Regions from separate parts of the Streptomyces sp. NPDC001604 genome, predicted to be linked through region 4. Evidence: riboswitches for the same ligand, from Rfam matches in the RefSeq annotation. Region 4 holds a riboswitch; each other region holds the start of a gene.
What was found. A riboswitch is a leader RNA that binds a small molecule or an ion and turns the genes downstream of it on or off. The one in region 4 is predicted to bind cyclic di-AMP.
Positions count from the first base shown of each region.

Region 1: it holds a riboswitch for cyclic di-AMP, as region 4 does, so the genes downstream of both, ACFY1E_RS21650 (peptidoglycan DD-metalloendopeptidase family protein) here and ACFY1E_RS40675 (M23 family metallopeptidase) in region 4, are expected to answer to the same signal.
Region 2: it holds a riboswitch for cyclic di-AMP, as region 4 does, so the genes downstream of both, ACFY1E_RS36875 (transglycosylase SLT domain-containing protein) here and ACFY1E_RS40675 (M23 family metallopeptidase) in region 4, are expected to answer to the same signal.
Region 3: it holds a riboswitch for cyclic di-AMP, as region 4 does, so the genes downstream of both, ACFY1E_RS29410 (C40 family peptidase) here and ACFY1E_RS40675 (M23 family metallopeptidase) in region 4, are expected to answer to the same signal.

Region 1 covers NZ_JBIAUY010000007.1:212,260-216,180, forward strand. Annotated here, with positions in the region: gene ACFY1E_RS21645 (SGNH/GDSL hydrolase family protein) at 1-610, opposite strand, end outside; gene ACFY1E_RS21650 (peptidoglycan DD-metalloendopeptidase family protein) at 925-1,824, opposite strand; cyclic di-AMP (ydaO/yuaA leader) riboswitch at 1,829-1,987, opposite strand; gene ACFY1E_RS21655 (alpha-galactosidase) at 2,303-3,921, opposite strand, start outside.
Region 2 covers NZ_JBIAUY010000018.1:126,118-130,038, reverse strand. Annotated here, with positions in the region: gene ACFY1E_RS36885 (CHRD domain-containing protein) at 1-662, opposite strand, end outside; gene ACFY1E_RS36880 (polyprenyl synthetase family protein) at 820-1,830, opposite strand; cyclic di-AMP (ydaO/yuaA leader) riboswitch at 2,511-2,680, shown strand; gene ACFY1E_RS36875 (transglycosylase SLT domain-containing protein) at 2,685-3,167, shown strand; gene ACFY1E_RS36870 (HAD family hydrolase) at 3,314-3,921, opposite strand, start outside.
Region 3 covers NZ_JBIAUY010000012.1:166,074-169,994, forward strand. Annotated here, with positions in the region: gene ACFY1E_RS29390 (8-amino-7-oxononanoate synthase) at 1-66, shown strand, start outside; gene ACFY1E_RS29395 (DUF397 domain-containing protein) at 138-365, opposite strand; gene ACFY1E_RS29400 (helix-turn-helix domain-containing protein) at 375-1,235, opposite strand; gene ACFY1E_RS29405 (ATP-binding protein) at 1,449-1,907, shown strand; gene ACFY1E_RS29410 (C40 family peptidase) at 2,009-2,482, opposite strand; cyclic di-AMP (ydaO/yuaA leader) riboswitch at 2,486-2,697, opposite strand; gene ACFY1E_RS29415 (hypothetical protein) at 3,036-3,344, opposite strand; gene ACFY1E_RS29420 (ATP-dependent Clp protease proteolytic subunit) at 3,352-3,921, opposite strand, start outside.
Region 4 covers NZ_JBIAUY010000022.1:114,477-118,397, forward strand. Annotated here, with positions in the region: gene ACFY1E_RS40670 (M16 family metallopeptidase) at 1-762, shown strand, start outside; cyclic di-AMP (ydaO/yuaA leader) riboswitch at 966-1,130, shown strand; gene ACFY1E_RS40675 (M23 family metallopeptidase) at 1,143-1,907, shown strand; gene ACFY1E_RS40680 (GntR family transcriptional regulator) at 2,094-2,786, shown strand; gene ACFY1E_RS40685 (HPr family phosphocarrier protein) at 2,927-3,208, opposite strand; gene ACFY1E_RS40690 (GNAT family N-acetyltransferase) at 3,417-3,921, shown strand, end outside.

The DNA.
Region 1 (3,921 bases), on a different contig from region 4:
GCGGCCAGGGCTGGTCCGGGTCGGCCGGCACCTCGAGACCGAGGACCTGCCCGGCGCGCAGCGCCACGCGCGTGTGCCCCTCGGGCGAGAGGTGGAGGCGGTCGCCGTCCCACGCCCTGCGGTCCTGGACGGACTTCAGGGACCACAGGTCGAGAACGGGACAGCCGTACCGGTCGGCGATGGCCCGGACATGACCGTTGTAGGTGGCGATCTTGCCGCGCAGGTGCTTGAGCACGGGGACGCCTCGGGTGTCGAAGCCGGTGGTCACCATGACCGTGCCGGCGACTTCGGTGAGCCGGGCCACCGCCCGCTCGAAGCGCTCGGCGACCTCGTCGGGGTCGGTGCCGGGACGGATGATGTCGTTGCCGCCCGCACAGAAGGAGACCAGGTCCGGCGCCAGTTCGACGGCTTTGGGTACCTGGTCCTCCACGATCTGGTCGAGCAGTTTGCCGCGCACGGCGAGGTTCGTGTACCTGAAGTCGCCCTCGGGTCGCCGGTCGGCGAGGAGCACCGCGAACCGGTCGGCCCAGCCGACGAACGCTCCGTCGGGGCCGGGGTCGCCGACGCCCTCGGTGAAGCTGTCCCCCACCGCAACGTACGACCCGATCACTGATCTGCTGTCACTCTTCGAATCGTCTGCCACATCGACCATGATTCACCTTTGAATGTGACCTACGCGACCGTAGGAAAGGGTTGACGCGCGGTGAGATAAGCCACTTCTAAAGTGTTCGCCAAGCCCGGAATAACCCTCCTACCAGGGACGTTGAGGCGTCAGCGATGTTGCGGGGCGAGCCTTCGACCCTCAAGTCGGCGGTACGCGAATGGTGTTCGGCAGACATGGCGCAGCCGGACACACCGAAGGCCGGACCCGGGGATCGGGGTCCGGCCTTCGGCGGCTGTCAGGCAGGTGGTTGTGAGGAGAGGTCAGCCGACGCCGACGCCCTTCGAGCGGAGGTAGGCGACCGGGTCGACGTCGGAGCCGTAGTCGGGCGTGGTGCGGATCTCGAAGTGCAGGTGCGGGCCGGTCACGTTGCCGGTCGCGCCGGAGAGGCCGAGCTGCTGGCCCGCGGCCACGGTCTGGCCGGCCGAGACGGAGATCTGGGACATGTGGCCGTACTGGGCGTAGTAGCCGTCGGCGAGCCTGACGACGACCTGGTTGCCGTAGGCGCCGCCCCAGCCCGCGGAGACGACGGTTCCCGCGCCCACGGACTTGATGGAGGTGCCGGTCGGGACGACGAAGTCGACGCCGGTGTGGTAGCCGCTGGACCACATGCTGCCGGCCACGTGGTAGCCGGTGCCGATGGTGCCGCCGATCACCGGGAGGGTGAAGCCGGTGGGGGCGGACTCGGAGGCCTTGGTGGCGGTCGCCTTGGCCGCCGACGAGGACGTCTTCGAGGCGGACGAGGGCGACGACTGGGTGGTGTGCGTCGCGGCCTTCCGGCCGATCGTCAGCTTGAGGCCCGGGTGGATCAGCGACGGGTCGTCACCGACGGCCCGGCGGTTGTCCGAGTAGAGCCTGTGCCAGCCGCCGGCGACATGCTGCTCTTCGGCGATCTTCGAGAGGTAGTCGCCGGTCCGCACCGAATAGGTCCGCACGCCCGCATTCCCTGCGGCGCTCTTCCGGTCCGCCTTCTTCTCGGCGACCGGAAGGGACTGGACGGCCTTTTTCGAAACCGTCTGGGAAACGGACTGGGTGGTGGCGGCATGGGCGCCGGTGGCCCCCATGAGCGGGAGAGCGAGTGCGGCGCCACCGGTTCCGGCGACGGCGATGGAGCGGGTGAAGCGCTGGGGCTTCGGACGACGGTGCTTACCCTTCGCGGGCATGACGAATTCCTCTCCGGCGCCTGCGAGGTGAGCTGTCGGGTTCGGACTGGAGATGCCCGGCCGCGCATGCGACGCGGCTTTACCCCTAGCCGTTCCGGAGACCGGAACAGGCTGTTGTACCTGTGGGTCCCCCGCTCCTGCCGTTCACGGGTGAGTTCTGCGGGCACCGGGCGGCGGCAGGATTGGGCGTCCGTCCGGATTGGTGGCGAACGTAAGCGACTGGGACGCAAAGGAACAAGTGCCGGTTCCCCGTGAAAGCGTTTCTATTGATCCCTTGAGGGAAAAGCGGGTGACCCTGCGTGAATTCCCGGGTGATCGTCTCCGTCAAACGCCTTGTAAAGCCCTGGAATTACGTGGACATGACGCGCCACGCACCGTCACGGATATGACGCTCCTCACGTGCCCCTGCCCCAGGGTCCCCTATTCATGAGCGAGTTGGAATGAAGGGGTGGAAGGAGCGCCAATCCGGACAGAAGGCTCAGATGCGCCGCAGACGGAAAACTGCCGCGTCGAAGTCACCGCGCAATCCGGTACGCAGTCCGTGGTGCAGCAATACGGCACCGCTGTGGATTTCGCCCGTTTCAGGGCATTCATACGACGCTGTCGGTTCGAGGCCCCGAAGTCGCAGCGCCGGTACGGGCTCGCCGTGGCTCTGTGCCTGGAGCCAGGCGAGGACGACCGCCTCGTCCCCTCGCACGTACTGCACCGCACTCAGCCCGCCCCGCGGCGGCCGCAGCCGGTAGAGGTCGCCGTGCTGCACCAGTGGCCGGATCTCCTTGTAGAGCGCCACCCACTCGCCGGCCTCGGCCAGCTCCTCCTCGGTCCACCGGGTGAGGTCCCCGCCGACCCCGAGCACGCCGGCCATGGAGCTCACGAACCGGAAGCGCAGCGAGCTGACCCGGCCGTTGAGCTGGGTGTTCGGGCTGTCTGTGACCCAGGCGGCCATCACCCGCGCGGGGTGGATCTGGCTGAAGCCGTGCTGGATGGCGAGCCGGTCGAGCGGGTCGGTGTTGTCGGAGGTCCACACCTGGTCCGTACGGCTCATGATCCCGAGGTCGATCCGTCCGCCGCCGCCCGAGCAGGACTCGAAGGCGACATCGGGGTGGGCAGCCCGCAGTCGGTCCAACAGGGCGTACAGGGCGCGGACATGATCGACCCAGAGGCGCTGCGGGTAGGGTTCCCCGGGCCAGCCCGCGTCGGTGAAGCAGCGGTTGAAGTCCCACTTCACATAGTCGATCGGGGCGCTGGAGAGAAGCGCGTCGAGCTGTTCCCAGAGGTATTCCTGGACGTCTTCCCGGGCCAGGTTCAGAACGAGCTGGTTGCGGAATTCCGTCCGCTTTCGTCCCGGTTGGAACTGCACCCAGTCGGGGTGGGCGCGGTAGAGCTCGCTGTCCGGGTTGACCATCTCGGGCTCGACCCAGATGCCGAACTGCATCCCGAGGGCGTGCACATAGTCCGCGAGGGGCTTGAGGCCGTTCGGGAAGCGGTCCCGGTTGACCGTCCAGTCGCCGAGTCCGGCGCGGTCGCTGGTGCGCTTGCCGAACCAGCCGTCGTCGACCACGAACAGCTCGACGCCGATCGCCGCGGCCCGCCGCGCCAGGGTGCCCTGCTGCTCCTCGGAGATGTCGAACTCCGTGGCCTCCCAGGAGTTGAACAGCACCGGCCGGTCCTGGTCGGCGTCGGGGATGACGTATGCGCGCTGGTAGGCGTGCCAGGCGCGGCTCGCGCCGCCGAAGCCGCCGTCGCTCCACAGACCGGCGAAGACGGGGGTGGGGTACGACTCCCCCGGCTCCAGCCGCAGCAGCCCGGAGTCGTCGTAACCGGCGCCGCCGGTGATCTGCACGCGGGCGTCCGGGAGTTGCGCCACCGCGATCCGCCAGGAACCCGACCAGCCCAGAGCGCAGCCGTAGACCTCGCCGCGTTCCTCGGTGGCATCGGTGTCGAGGGCGACCCAGGGCAGGTACTGGTGGCCGGTGTGGCCGCGGCGGCTGCCGATGATCTTCTCGCCGTAGGTGAGAGGCGAGGCGGTCAGCCGGGACTCGGCGGCCCAGCGGCCGTGCAGCTGGGACAGCCGCCAGTCCTCGCGATCGGGCAGTG
Region 2 (3,921 bases), on a different contig from region 4:
ATACCGCCGCCGAGCAGGGCGCCGACATCCCGCTGGGCGAAGGCGTAGCCCCCGGCGGCGGCAGGCTTGCACTCGTAGATCTGCTTGCCCTTGATCACGGACGCCTGGAAGTTGTGCAGGGCGTCACGGAAGTCGAAGGCGGCGACGGTGACCTTGTGGAGCTGGCCACGGACGGCTCCGCCGGGGAACTCGGTGGTGTGCAGATTGGCGTAGAACGAACCGGGGTCGGACTTGAGAGCGGCGAGCAGGGCGGCGTCCTTGACCTGGACCGTGCCGGTGACGCTGTGCCGCTTGCTGTTCTTCAGCAGGTCGGTGAAGTCGACCTTGACGCCGCCGTTGGTGCCCTTGGCGCCCTGGTGGATGTGGAGCATGGTCGGTTTGCCGGTGCCGCGCCAGGTCACGGCGACGGACACCTTGTCGTCCTGCACCTTGATGAACTCGAGAGCGGCGCCGTCCTGGTCACCGACGGCCGGACCGCCCGCGACGGGCACCTCGTTGGCCCCGCGCAGACTGGCGGCCAGAAGGGTTCCCCCGGTGCCGTCGGACGCGGCCCCTCCGGTGGCGTGGGCCGGGATCACCGCGGCGGCGATCCCCCCGGCGGCGGCCACCGCGACAGCGGTGGCCATCAGGCTCTTACGGCGCTTCGAGAACGTCGTGTTCATGCGCATGATTCTGTTGTCTCCCCGTAGACGGGCCGACACCCCCTGCGTCGGCCTTCTGAGGATGACTACGGAAGCGATCTCATTCTGGACTCAGTCCAGATGTGTGACGTACGCCACATCGCTTGGAGTGCAGGTCAGAGCCCGCTCGAACGGCAGCTCAGCCGGCCCGATGCACCACGGCGTCACACATCTCCATCAGCGCGAGCTTCGCATCGCACTCCGGCAGCGGAGCCAGCGCCGCTCGCGCGTCCTCCGCGTAGCGCACCGTGTCCCGGCGCGCCTGCTCCAGCGCCGGGTGCGCCCGGAGTCCGGCGAGCGCCTCGGCGTGCCGCGCGTCGTCGCTCAGGTCGGAGTCCAGCAGCTCGCACAGGGCGATGTCCTCGGCAAGCCCCAGCCGGGCCGCCCGCTCCCGCAGCCGCAGCACCGGAAGCGTGGGGACCCCCTCGCGGAGGTCGGTGCCCGGGGTCTTGCCGGACTCGCGCGACTCGGAGGCGATGTCCAGTACGTCGTCCGCCAGCTGGAAGGCGACTCCGAGCCGCTCCCCGTACTGCGTGAGCACGTCCACGACCGTCTCGTCGGCGCCCGACATCATCGCCCCGAAGCGGCACGACACGGCCACCAGCGAGCCCGTCTTGCCGCCCAGCACGTCCAGGTAGTGGTCGACCGGATCCCGGCCGTCCTGCGGCCCCGCCGTCTCCAGGATCTGCCCGGTGACCAGGCGCTCGAACGCCTCGGCCTGCACCCGGACCGCCTCGGGCCCGAGGTCGGCGAGGATGTGCGAGGCGCGCGCGAACAGGAAGTCGCCGGTGAGGACCGCCACCGAGTTGCCCCAGCGGGTGTTGGCGCTGTCGACGCCGCGCCGCACGGCGGCCTCGTCCATCACGTCGTCGTGGTACAGCGTCGCCAGATGGGTCAGCTCCACCACCACGGCCGAGGGCACGACCCCCGGTGCATACGGGTCGCCGAACTGGGCGGCGAGCATCACGAGCAGCGGGCGGAACCGCTTCCCGCCCGCCCGCACCAGGTGCTGGGCGGCCTCCGTGATGAAGGGCACCTCACTCTTGGTGGCTTCGAGCAAACCTTCCTCGACGGCCGCCAATCCGGCCTGGACATCGGCTTCCAGAGCCTGGTCCCGCACGCTCAGCCCGAACGGCCCGACGACGGTCACGAGGGGTCTCCTGTCTGCTGGTGTCTACTGGCGGTTACACGGTTTGTCGATAGGTCGCTGACATCACTCAAGTCAGCGTATCCGGTCACCTTTCGATCACCGATGCCGCCCACCCGTCCAGCCTGGGCGGTATCGGATCACGACCGGTATGTTTTCGATCAACCGATAAGAACGGATATCCATCGACTTGTCTATCGGGGTGTCGGCCGGCGCGCCTCTCGGCGTGTCCCCCGGTGCGTCCGTACGAGTCGGTACGCCCGAGTGCCCTTCCCTCAGGAAACGACTCACGAGGACCTCCGGATCCCGGCACGGGGTGCTCGACGGGCGACCGCCATGACAACGACGTGCACCACACGCCAGGTTCCGCTTTCGCCCCCCAATGAGGCGATGGGCGGCTGGTTGACCACGAGTTGGGGCCATTGCCCTATTTGCCACTCTTGCGAATGCCGGTGACTTGACTCACACGGCAGTACGGGCCGACAAGCGCTGCCCTCTCGCCGGTTCCCCTCTCCCGTACGCGAGTTGAGACTTGGCAACCGCAAAGGATCAAGTGCCCCATAAGCCTCAGAGCAAGGTCAACAGGCGTGATCTGTGAGGCCGACCCTTGTTCCCGCCATGTGCTCTCGCATACGTTCCCGGCCTGTCGGGTGGACGCCGAATCCTGCCGCCGCCCGGACACGACCATCGACCAACTGACTCGCACGGCAGGAGCGGGGGAACCAGGTAGGCCGCCGGACCGGGCATCGTCCCGGGCCGGCTAGGGGTGAAGTCGCGTGGCCGTACGGCTGCGCGGCCGGGCATCTCCCCGCCCGAACCCGACAGCTCACCTCGCAGGCGACGGAGAGGATCCCGCCATGCCTGCAACAGGTCAGCACCGCCGTCCCAGAAGCAACCGCCTCGCCCGCAAGCTCGCCGTCACCGGTACCGGCGCCGCCGTTCTCGCCCTCCCGCTCATCGGGGCGAACAGCGCGTCCGCGGCCACCCCGACCGTCGCCAACGTGAAGTCGATGGGCTACGCCGACAACCTCGACGGCTGGATCCGGGGCGCCCTCCAGGTCATGAAGCAGAACGGTATCCCCGGGACGTACAACGGCATTTACCGCAACATCATCCGCGAGTCCTCGGGCGACCCGGCCGCCATCAACAACTGGGACTCGAACGCGGTCGCCGGCACCCCGTCCAAGGGACTGCTGCAGGTCATCGACCCGACGTTCCTCGCCTACCATGTGCCCGGCACGGCGATGAACCCCTTCGACCCGATCGCGAACATCACGGCCGCCTGCAAGTACGCCGCCGCGCGGTACGGGTCGATCGACAACGTGTTCGGTGCGTACTGAGCACTCCGTGGGAGTGCCGCGATCGGCCGTTCGTCGGCTGCGGCGCCTTCGTGGCTGGTCGCGCCCCGCGGCGGAGCCGCAAGTCAATACAGCCCCGCGCCCCTGAAGGAGCGCTGCCGTAACGTAGCGGACTTCGCTGAGGCCGCTCAGAGCTCCTCCAGCTCTCCGAGTTCATGGAGCTCATCGAGCTCCCCGAACTCGAAGAACATTCGCTCGAGGACGACGGCGATGCCGTCGTCCTCGTTCGACAGGGTGATCTCGTCGGCCACCGCCTTGAGTTCGGGGTGGGCATTGGCCATGGCGACGCCGTGGGCGGCCCAGTCGAACATGGGGATGTCGTTGGGCATGTCACCGAAGGCGATCGTCTGCTCGGGGCCGAGTCCCAGGTGCGCGGCGGCCAGTGCGAGGCCCGTCGCCTTGGTGATGCCGCATGGCTGGAGTTCGACGGTCCCCGGTCCCGACATGGTGACGGTGGCCAGCGAACCCACCACCGAGCGCGCCGTCGCCGCCAACTCGTCGTCGGACAGGGCGGGATGGCGCAGCAGCACCTTGCTGATGGGTTCGCACCACAGGTCGTCGCGCCGGTCGACGCGGACCGCCGGCAGCGTCGGATGCGGCATCAGATAGCCCGGTTCGATGAGCGTGAGTCCCTCCACACCGTCCTGGTCGACAGCCGCGTACACCTGGCCCACCTCGGCCTCGATCTTGCCGAGGGCGGTCTCGGCCAGCTCCCGGTCCAGGGTGACGGACCACA
Region 3 (3,921 bases), on a different contig from region 4:
CGCGCGGACCTCTCCGAGGCGCAGATCGAACGCGCTGTACGAGTGATCGGCGAGACGCGACCATGAGTCGGCGTGACACGGCCGTGTGCCGCACGATGCGGAACTGATCGGAACTGGTCAGGGCCGATCGGGACTGATCAGGACCTGAATGTGGCCGTGAAGTCCGTCCAGCTCTCGGGGGAGATGAGCAGGGCGGGCCCGGCCGGGTCCTTGGAGTCGCGCACGGCGAGCAGCCCGGCCCAGGGGCCGCAGTGCGGCCGAGCCGTCTCGACGCAGTTGTTCGCACCCGTGCTGTAGCTGCTGCGCAGCCACTGCACGCCGTGCAGATCGGTACTGGAAGGTACGTTCCGAGGCAGTGCTGACATGGTGCCTCCTTACGCGCCGTCACCTATCCCGGCGATGTAATCCAACGAGTCCTCGGGCGAAAGGGCGTGGAACTGAAGGGCGTTGAAGGCCTCGGTGTAGGCCCGGAGGTCTTCTTTCCGTTCGAGGTAGAGGCTACTCGTCAAGTGGTCGAGAACAACCACGTCCAGATCAGAAGTGCTCGAAAATGAGAAGATTACGAAAGGTCCGGTGACACCGACGTGCGCCCCGGCAGCGAACGGCAGTACCTGAAGCCGCACTTGAGGCAGCCGCGCCGCTTCCAGGAGCCGTTCGAGCTGCTGCTCCATGACGTCGGGTCCGCCGATCTCCCGGCGTAGTACCGCCTCGTCCAGTACCGCGCTCAGCTCCAGCGGCGGGTCCGAACGCAGCACGTCCTGCCTGGCCAGCCGCACCTCGACCAGGGCGTCGAGCCGTTCGTCGTCCAGTCCGCCGACCGCTGCCCGGGTCACCGCTCGTGCGTAAGCGGGCGTCTGCAGAAGGCCGGGTACGACAGACGTCTCCAGCGTGCTCATCGCTCTCGCCTGGGACTCCAGACTGATGAAATCGCGGTAGGTCGGCGGCAGTACGCCACGATAGGCGTGCCACCAGTGATGCCGGCCGCCTCCCTCGTCGGAGCCCGCCAACACCAGCAGCAATTCACGGAGTTGGGCGTCCGACACGGCGTAGGCGTCCAGGAGTAACCGAACATCGGCCGGTTTCACCCCGCTGGCGCCGGTCTCGATCCGGCTCACCTTCGACTGGTGCCAGCCGACGAGCCGGGCGGCCTCACCACTGGTGAGCCCCGCGCTCGTGCGCAGCGCACGCAGTTCGGCGCCCAGCTTACGGCGGCGCACCGCGGGACCGTGTTGCATGCGCTTCTCCTTACTCCTTCCGTGCCACCCAAATACGGTCTCCCGTCGCAGAGTTCACCGCTTTGAGCGACAGATATATGCATATCTTGGTGGATCGCCACCCGTGACGGGCGCGGTAATGGCAGTCTGGCGACGAAGCACCAGTCCGGGACCGTACTCGAACCAACCGCTCCGTGTCGGACTCCGGTCCCGTGGGAAAGGGACGACCGCGCCATGGCAGACCATTTGGAAGCATCCGTCACTCTGCCGAGCGATCCCGCCTCGGTCTCCGCGGCCCGCGGCTTCGTGGTCACCACGCTGGCCGAGTGGGGACTGCCTGCGGACACGGAGGCCGCCGAGACCATCCGCCTCATCGTCTCCGAACTCGCCACCAACTCGGTACAGCACACCTTCGGTCAGTCACCCACCTTCACGGTGGACATCGAACTCCACCGTGACGAGCAGCTCCGCATCGGTGTCACCGACAGCCACCCCCGCTTCCCCAAGCGCCTGCCCGCCGCCGTGCAGCAGGACAACGGCCGGGGCATGGTGATCATCCGCTGGCTGGCCGCCGAATGCGGTGGCCGACTGCATGTCCGCCCCACCCGTGAGGGCGGCAAGACGGTCACCATCGAGCTCCCGTGGACCGTACCGGCCCAGCCGGTGCCGGCAGCGGGGCAGCAGGAGCCGTAGTCGCTCAACCGTGCCGCGCAACCGCGCCGGGGCGCTCTGGTGCCGCGTAATGCCCCGCGGGGGCGGCGGCGTGTCAGGTTGCCGTCGCCCCCGCGGGAGAGTCAGCTGACCCGGCCGTACCAGACGCTGGACGTCCAGATCTTCTGCAGCTTTACGACGTCCCCGGTCTTCGGGGCGTGCCAGATCTTCCCCTTCCCGGCGTAGATGCCGACGTGGTAGACGTTGGAGCCCGAGTGGAAGAACACCAGGTCTCCGGCCTTCCGGCTCTTCGCGGAGATGTGCCTGGTCTTGTTGTACTGCTGGGCCGCCGTACGGGGCAGGGTCTTGCCCGCCTTCTTGAACGAGTACAGCGTGAGCCCGGAGCAGTCGAACCGGCGCGGTCCCGAGGCGCCCCACTTGTACGGGGAACCCTTTTTGGAAGCCGCGATCTGAAGTGCCTTCGTCGCCATGGTGGCTGCCGAGGCGTCGGAGGCGACACCCGGGACCACGATGGAGCCGCCCACTGCGGCGATGGTGAGGGCCGAGGCCGTACCGGCCCGGACCATCAGCGACGGGACACGATTGAGCGCAGTCATGCGCAACCCTTCGTCAGCCGCCTGTGAAGGATGACCTGTCGGATTCGGGCTGGCGAAGTTGCCCGGCCGCTGACGCGGCTTCACCCCAAGGGCTGCTCGACCCGGTCATGGCGTGACCGTTCCGGCGACCCGTCTTGCTTGGGTCCTCCACTCCTGCCGATCCACTCCTGTCGACCGGTCATCCGGGCGGCGGCAGGACTCGGCGTCCGCCCGGATCGCCCCGCCGCTGCGGCGGGGGCTTGTCGTCAGACAGGGATCTTCACCCATACAAGTCCGAAAATCCCAATGGAACCGGGGGTTTGTGTCGTTACTCACCACTCACCCGTTCGGGTGGACACCCCTGTGTTCGAGGGAGCGTTGAGGCCCCCGAGGAGGCTCGGACCAGCACCGGAGCACCGGAAACCGCCCTCGGGGCAGGCGCGTTGCGCAACCCTGACGGTCGCGAAAAAGGAGCCGCGACTACGCCGAATGGGGGTACCTCATTTGGTCCGTTTGAACTCCGGTCCGGACGTTGCGCCCACAGGACGGAAGGTCCGGACCGGTTGTACGTGCGTCAACTTTCGGACTGCGGCGGCACCGTGACCCGGGCGGTGCGCCGCTCCCCGTCGAGCACCCGAAGGGCGCGTCCCAGTGTCGGGGCGTGCAGTTCGGTCTCGCCCCGCTGGTGCATCAGCGCCAGGGCGTCGCGCAGCAGGGCCGCCTTGCTCACCAGCGCCTGCGCCGCCCGCAGCCCGCGATACGTGTCGCCGGGCTGCGCCGGATTGATGCGGCCGAGCAGGTCGACCACGTCGAGGTAACGGTCGATCAACTCGCCCTCGGCGCGGGTGAGGGCGGGCAGCGGCGGAAGTTCGGGTGGGAGCACCGGCCGCTCACCGCCCGGTGGGCGGGGCGAGGGTGGCCTTGCGGCTGGGGATGATCCGGTCCACCAGGCCGTACTCCACGGCTTCTTGGGCGTTCAGGATCTTGTCCCGCTCGATGTCCGCCGCGACTTGCTCCGGGCTGCGTCCCGTGTGCCGTACGAGCATCTGCTCCAGCCGGGCCCGCATCCGGCCCAACTCCTCGGCCTGGATGGCCAGATCGCTGGTCTGTCCCTCGATGGGCTCGGCCAGGAGCGGCTGGTGGATCACCATGCGCGCGCCCGGCAGCGCGAACCGCTTGCCGGGCGTGCCCGCCCCGAGCAGCACCGCGGCGGACGAGCCGGCCTGCCCCAGGCAGATCGTCTCCACGTCGCAGCCGACGTACTGCATCGTGTCGTAGATCGCCGACATGGCGGTGAACGAGCCGCCGGGGGAGTTGATGTAGAGCGAGATGTCCTGGTCCGGCGCCTGGTACTCGAGGTGCATGAACTGGGCCATCACATCGTTCGCCGAGGTGTCGTCGATCGGCGTCCCGAGAAAGACGATCCGCTCCTCCAGCAGCTTGGAGTACGGATCCATCGT
Region 4 (3,921 bases):
ACCGCGGTCATCGTCGGCGACCTGACCGGCATCGACCTGGACGCGCTGCTCGGCGACACCCTGGGCGCCTGGACCGGCTCCAAGGCCGAACCCCGCCCCGTGCCGCCGGTGACCGCCGACGACACCGGGCGCGTGATCATCGTCGACCGTCCCGGCGCCGTGCAGACACAGCTGCTCATCGGCCGGGTCGGCGCCGACCGGCACGACCGCGTGTGGCCCGCCCAGGTGCTCGGCACGTACTGCCTCGGCGGCACCCTCACCTCGCGTCTGGACCGCGTCCTGCGCGAGGAGAAGGGCTACACCTACGGTGTGCGCGCGTTCGGTCAGGTCCTCAGGTCCGCCCCGGACGGCTCCGGTGCCGCGATGCTCGCCATCAGCGGCTCCGTCGACACCCCGAACACCGGCCCGGCGCTCGACGACCTCTGGAAGGTGCTGCGCACGCTCGCCGAGGGCGGCCTCACCGACGCCGAGCGCGATGTCGCCGTGCAGAACCTCGTCGGTGTGGCGCCGCTGAAGTACGAGACGGCGGCGGCCGTCGCGAGCACGCTGGCCGACCAGGTGGAGCAGCACCTGCCCGACGACTACCAGGCGAAGCTGTACCAGCAGCTCGCCGCGACCGGCACCGTGGAGGCCACCGCGGCGGTCGTGAACGCCTTCCCGGTGGACCGTCTGGTGACCGTTCTCGTCGGTGACGCGGCCCAGATCAAGGAGCCCGTCGAGGCGCTCGGGATCGGTGAAGTCACGGTGGTGTCGGCCGAGTAGCGGCACGCGCGCGTGGCGTGGCCCTGGTGACGGATGCGTCACCAGGGCCGTCTTATGTCCGAATTGGCAGAGAATCGAAGGAGAGTTGCCTGTCTGCCCTGTGGGATGCGCTACAAACGCCGTGATCTGTTTGGGGATTGAAAGCGACCCCGCTTAGCGTCTTCCGGGCTGTCCGTCAGGCACCGCGCCGCATCCGCGGCACCGGACAGCCATCGCCGAGTCCCCGTACGGCGCGAGCCAGGGGAGCCGGGGACCCACCGCAGTCCCTGGGGTGAATCGGACGCCCGCGCGTGCAGCGAGGGGGTCCGTAGGAGACCTTCCTGCTCCGAACCCGTCAGCTAACCCGGTAGGCGAGAGGGAAGGAAAGGATCAGCCACTACATGGCGTTCACGCGCGCCACCGGGAAGCACCGGCGTCCCACACGGATGCACCGCACCACCACCCGCGCCGCCGGCGTCGCGGCTCTCGCCGCCACCGGCGTCATCGGCACCCTCGCAGCCCCCGCGCTCGCCGCCGACACCGCCGTCGAGCAGACCGGCCTCACCCCCGTCATCACCATCGGCGACACCATCGCCGACAAGATCGACGCCCAGGCCGACGCCCAGAAGCAGGCCGCCGAGGAGGCCGCGCTCAAGAAGGCGGCCCTGGAGGCGGCACGCGAGAAGGCCGCCGCCCAGGCCAAGCAGGAGCGCGAGGCCAAGGAGCGCGCCGCCCGCGAGGCCGAGCGCAAGCGCCTCAACACGTTCGTGGCGCCGATATCGAACTCGTACGTCTCCACCGGCTACCGGGCCAGCAGCTCCCTGTGGTCCTCCGGCAGCCACACCGGCATCGACTTCCACGCCGCGAGCGGCACGACCGTCCACGCGGTCGGCGCCGGCACCGTCGTCCAGACCGGATGGGGCGGCGCCTACGGCAACCAGATCGTGATCAAGATGAACGACGGCACCTACACCCAGTACGGCCATCTGTCGTCCATCGGCGTCTCGGTGGGCCAGAGGGTCACGCCGGGCCAGCCGATAGGCCTCTCCGGCGCGACCGGCAACACCACCGGACCGCACCTGCACTTCGAGGCCCGTACGACCCCCGAGTACGGCTCGGACATCGACCCCGTCGCCTACCTGCGCTCGCACGGCGTGAACGTCTGACGACGGATCGCAAGATCTGCTGAAGCCCCGGCTCCCGAGCCGGGGCTTTCGGCGTTTCTGCCACCCTGCTGTCCAAAAAATATCCATGGATTCCGGCCCGCCGTCGGAAATTCCGGCTCCGTGCAATAGAGTCACCGATACACGTCAATCATCGACGTTTCACGGGGATTAAGTCGGAGGTCGGTCATGCGTATTCCGGCGCACTCGGTGTGCACGGCGATCCGGGACGACATCGTCGCCGGTGTCTACGAGCGCGGCAGCCGGCTCACCGAGGAACTCCTCGCGCGCCGCTACGGCGTCTCGCGCGTCCCCGTGCGCGAGGCCCTGCGCACCCTGGAGGCCGAGGGCTTCGTGGTGACCCGGCGGCACGCGGGCGCGTGCGTCGCGGAACCGACCGAGCAGGAGGCCGCCGACCTGCTGGAGATGCGCATGCTGCTGGAACCGCTCGGCGCCTCCCGGGCCGCCCAGCGGCGCACCGACGCCCATCTCAAGGTGCTGCGCGGCCTGGTCAGACTGGGCCAGGAGCGGGCCAGGAGGGGCAACAGCGAGGATCTGCGCTCCCTGGGGGGCTGGTTCCACGAGACGCTCGCCCAGGCCTCCGGCAGCCCCGCGCTGACCTCGATGCTGACCCAGCTGCGCCACAAGATCGCCTGGATGTACGCCGTGGAGGCGCCGGCCAACCCCGTGGAGTCCTGGGCGGAGCACGGCGCGATCGTCGACGCCGTGGCCCGCGGCGACAGCGAGCGCGCGCGGGCGGTGACGACGTTGCACACCGAGCGTTCGAGCGCCGTGCACCGGCTGCGGTTCGGCGGCCCCGAGCGGGCGAACGGTGTGAGGAACTCGCAACATGCCGTAAACATGTCGGGCCTGCGGCATTAACACGGGCGCCGTATACAAAGAGGGAACAATTCGCGGGGGCATTATTTCTGCTGCCCGCGATCGGTAATTCCATCGCCCCTGTGCGGGAAAAGCAAAGGGCTCGCCCGGCAATTCGGACGAGCCCTTCTGTGGTGCCGTGATCAGACGGTCTCGGGAAGCTCCTCGAGCCCCTCGGAGACCAGCTTGGCCAGCCGGTCGAGGGCGACGTCCGCACCCTCGGCCTCGGAGGCGAGGACGATCTCCTCGCCGCCCTGGGCGCCCAGGCCGAGAACGGCCAGCATGGAGGCCGCGTTGACGGGGTTGCCGTCGGCCTTGGCGATCGTCACCGGGATACCTGCGGCCGTGGCGGCCCGGACGAAGATGGAAGCGGGGCGGGCGTGGAGGCCCTCGGCCCAGCCGACGTTGACGCGGCGCTCAGCCATGTGATGCTGCCCTTCAGAGTCTCAGGGTTGTCTAGACCAGTTTCCCATACGTGAAGCGTCTCCGGAGCGGTCCTGTGTCCCGTCCGGGGTGGGCAGTCGGGCCGCGGCCTCGGCCCGACTTCCGTCCTTGTTCTCTTCCCGACGGACTGCCCTGTTCTCCACAGACTGCCCCGCGCCGTTGTCGGACGCGAGCCGTACTCTGGGGCCCATGCAGACCTCGCCGGACCGGCACGAGTACCCCGCCCACTGGGAGGCCGACGTGGTGCTGCGCGACGGCGGCACCGCGCGCATCCGCCCCATCACCGTTGATGACGCCGAGCGCCTGGTCAGCTTCTACGAGCAGGTTTCGGACGAGTCGAAGTACTACCGCTTCTTCGCGCCCTACCCTCGTCTGTCCGCCAAGGACGTCCACCGCTTCACGCACCACGACTTTGTGGACCGGGTGGGACTCGCGGCCACGGTCGGCGGCGAGTTCATCGCCACCGTACGCTATGACCGCATCGGCGCCGACGGCATGCCCGCGTCGGCCCCGGCCGACGAGGCCGAGGTCGCCTTCCTCGTGCAGGACGCCCACCAGGGGCGCGGTGTCGCCTCCGCTCTCCTCGAACACATCGCCGCGGTCGCCAGGGAGCGTGGCATCCGCCGCTTCGCCGCCGAGGTGCTGCCCGCCAACACCAAGATGATCAAGGTGTTCACGGACGCCGGGTACACCC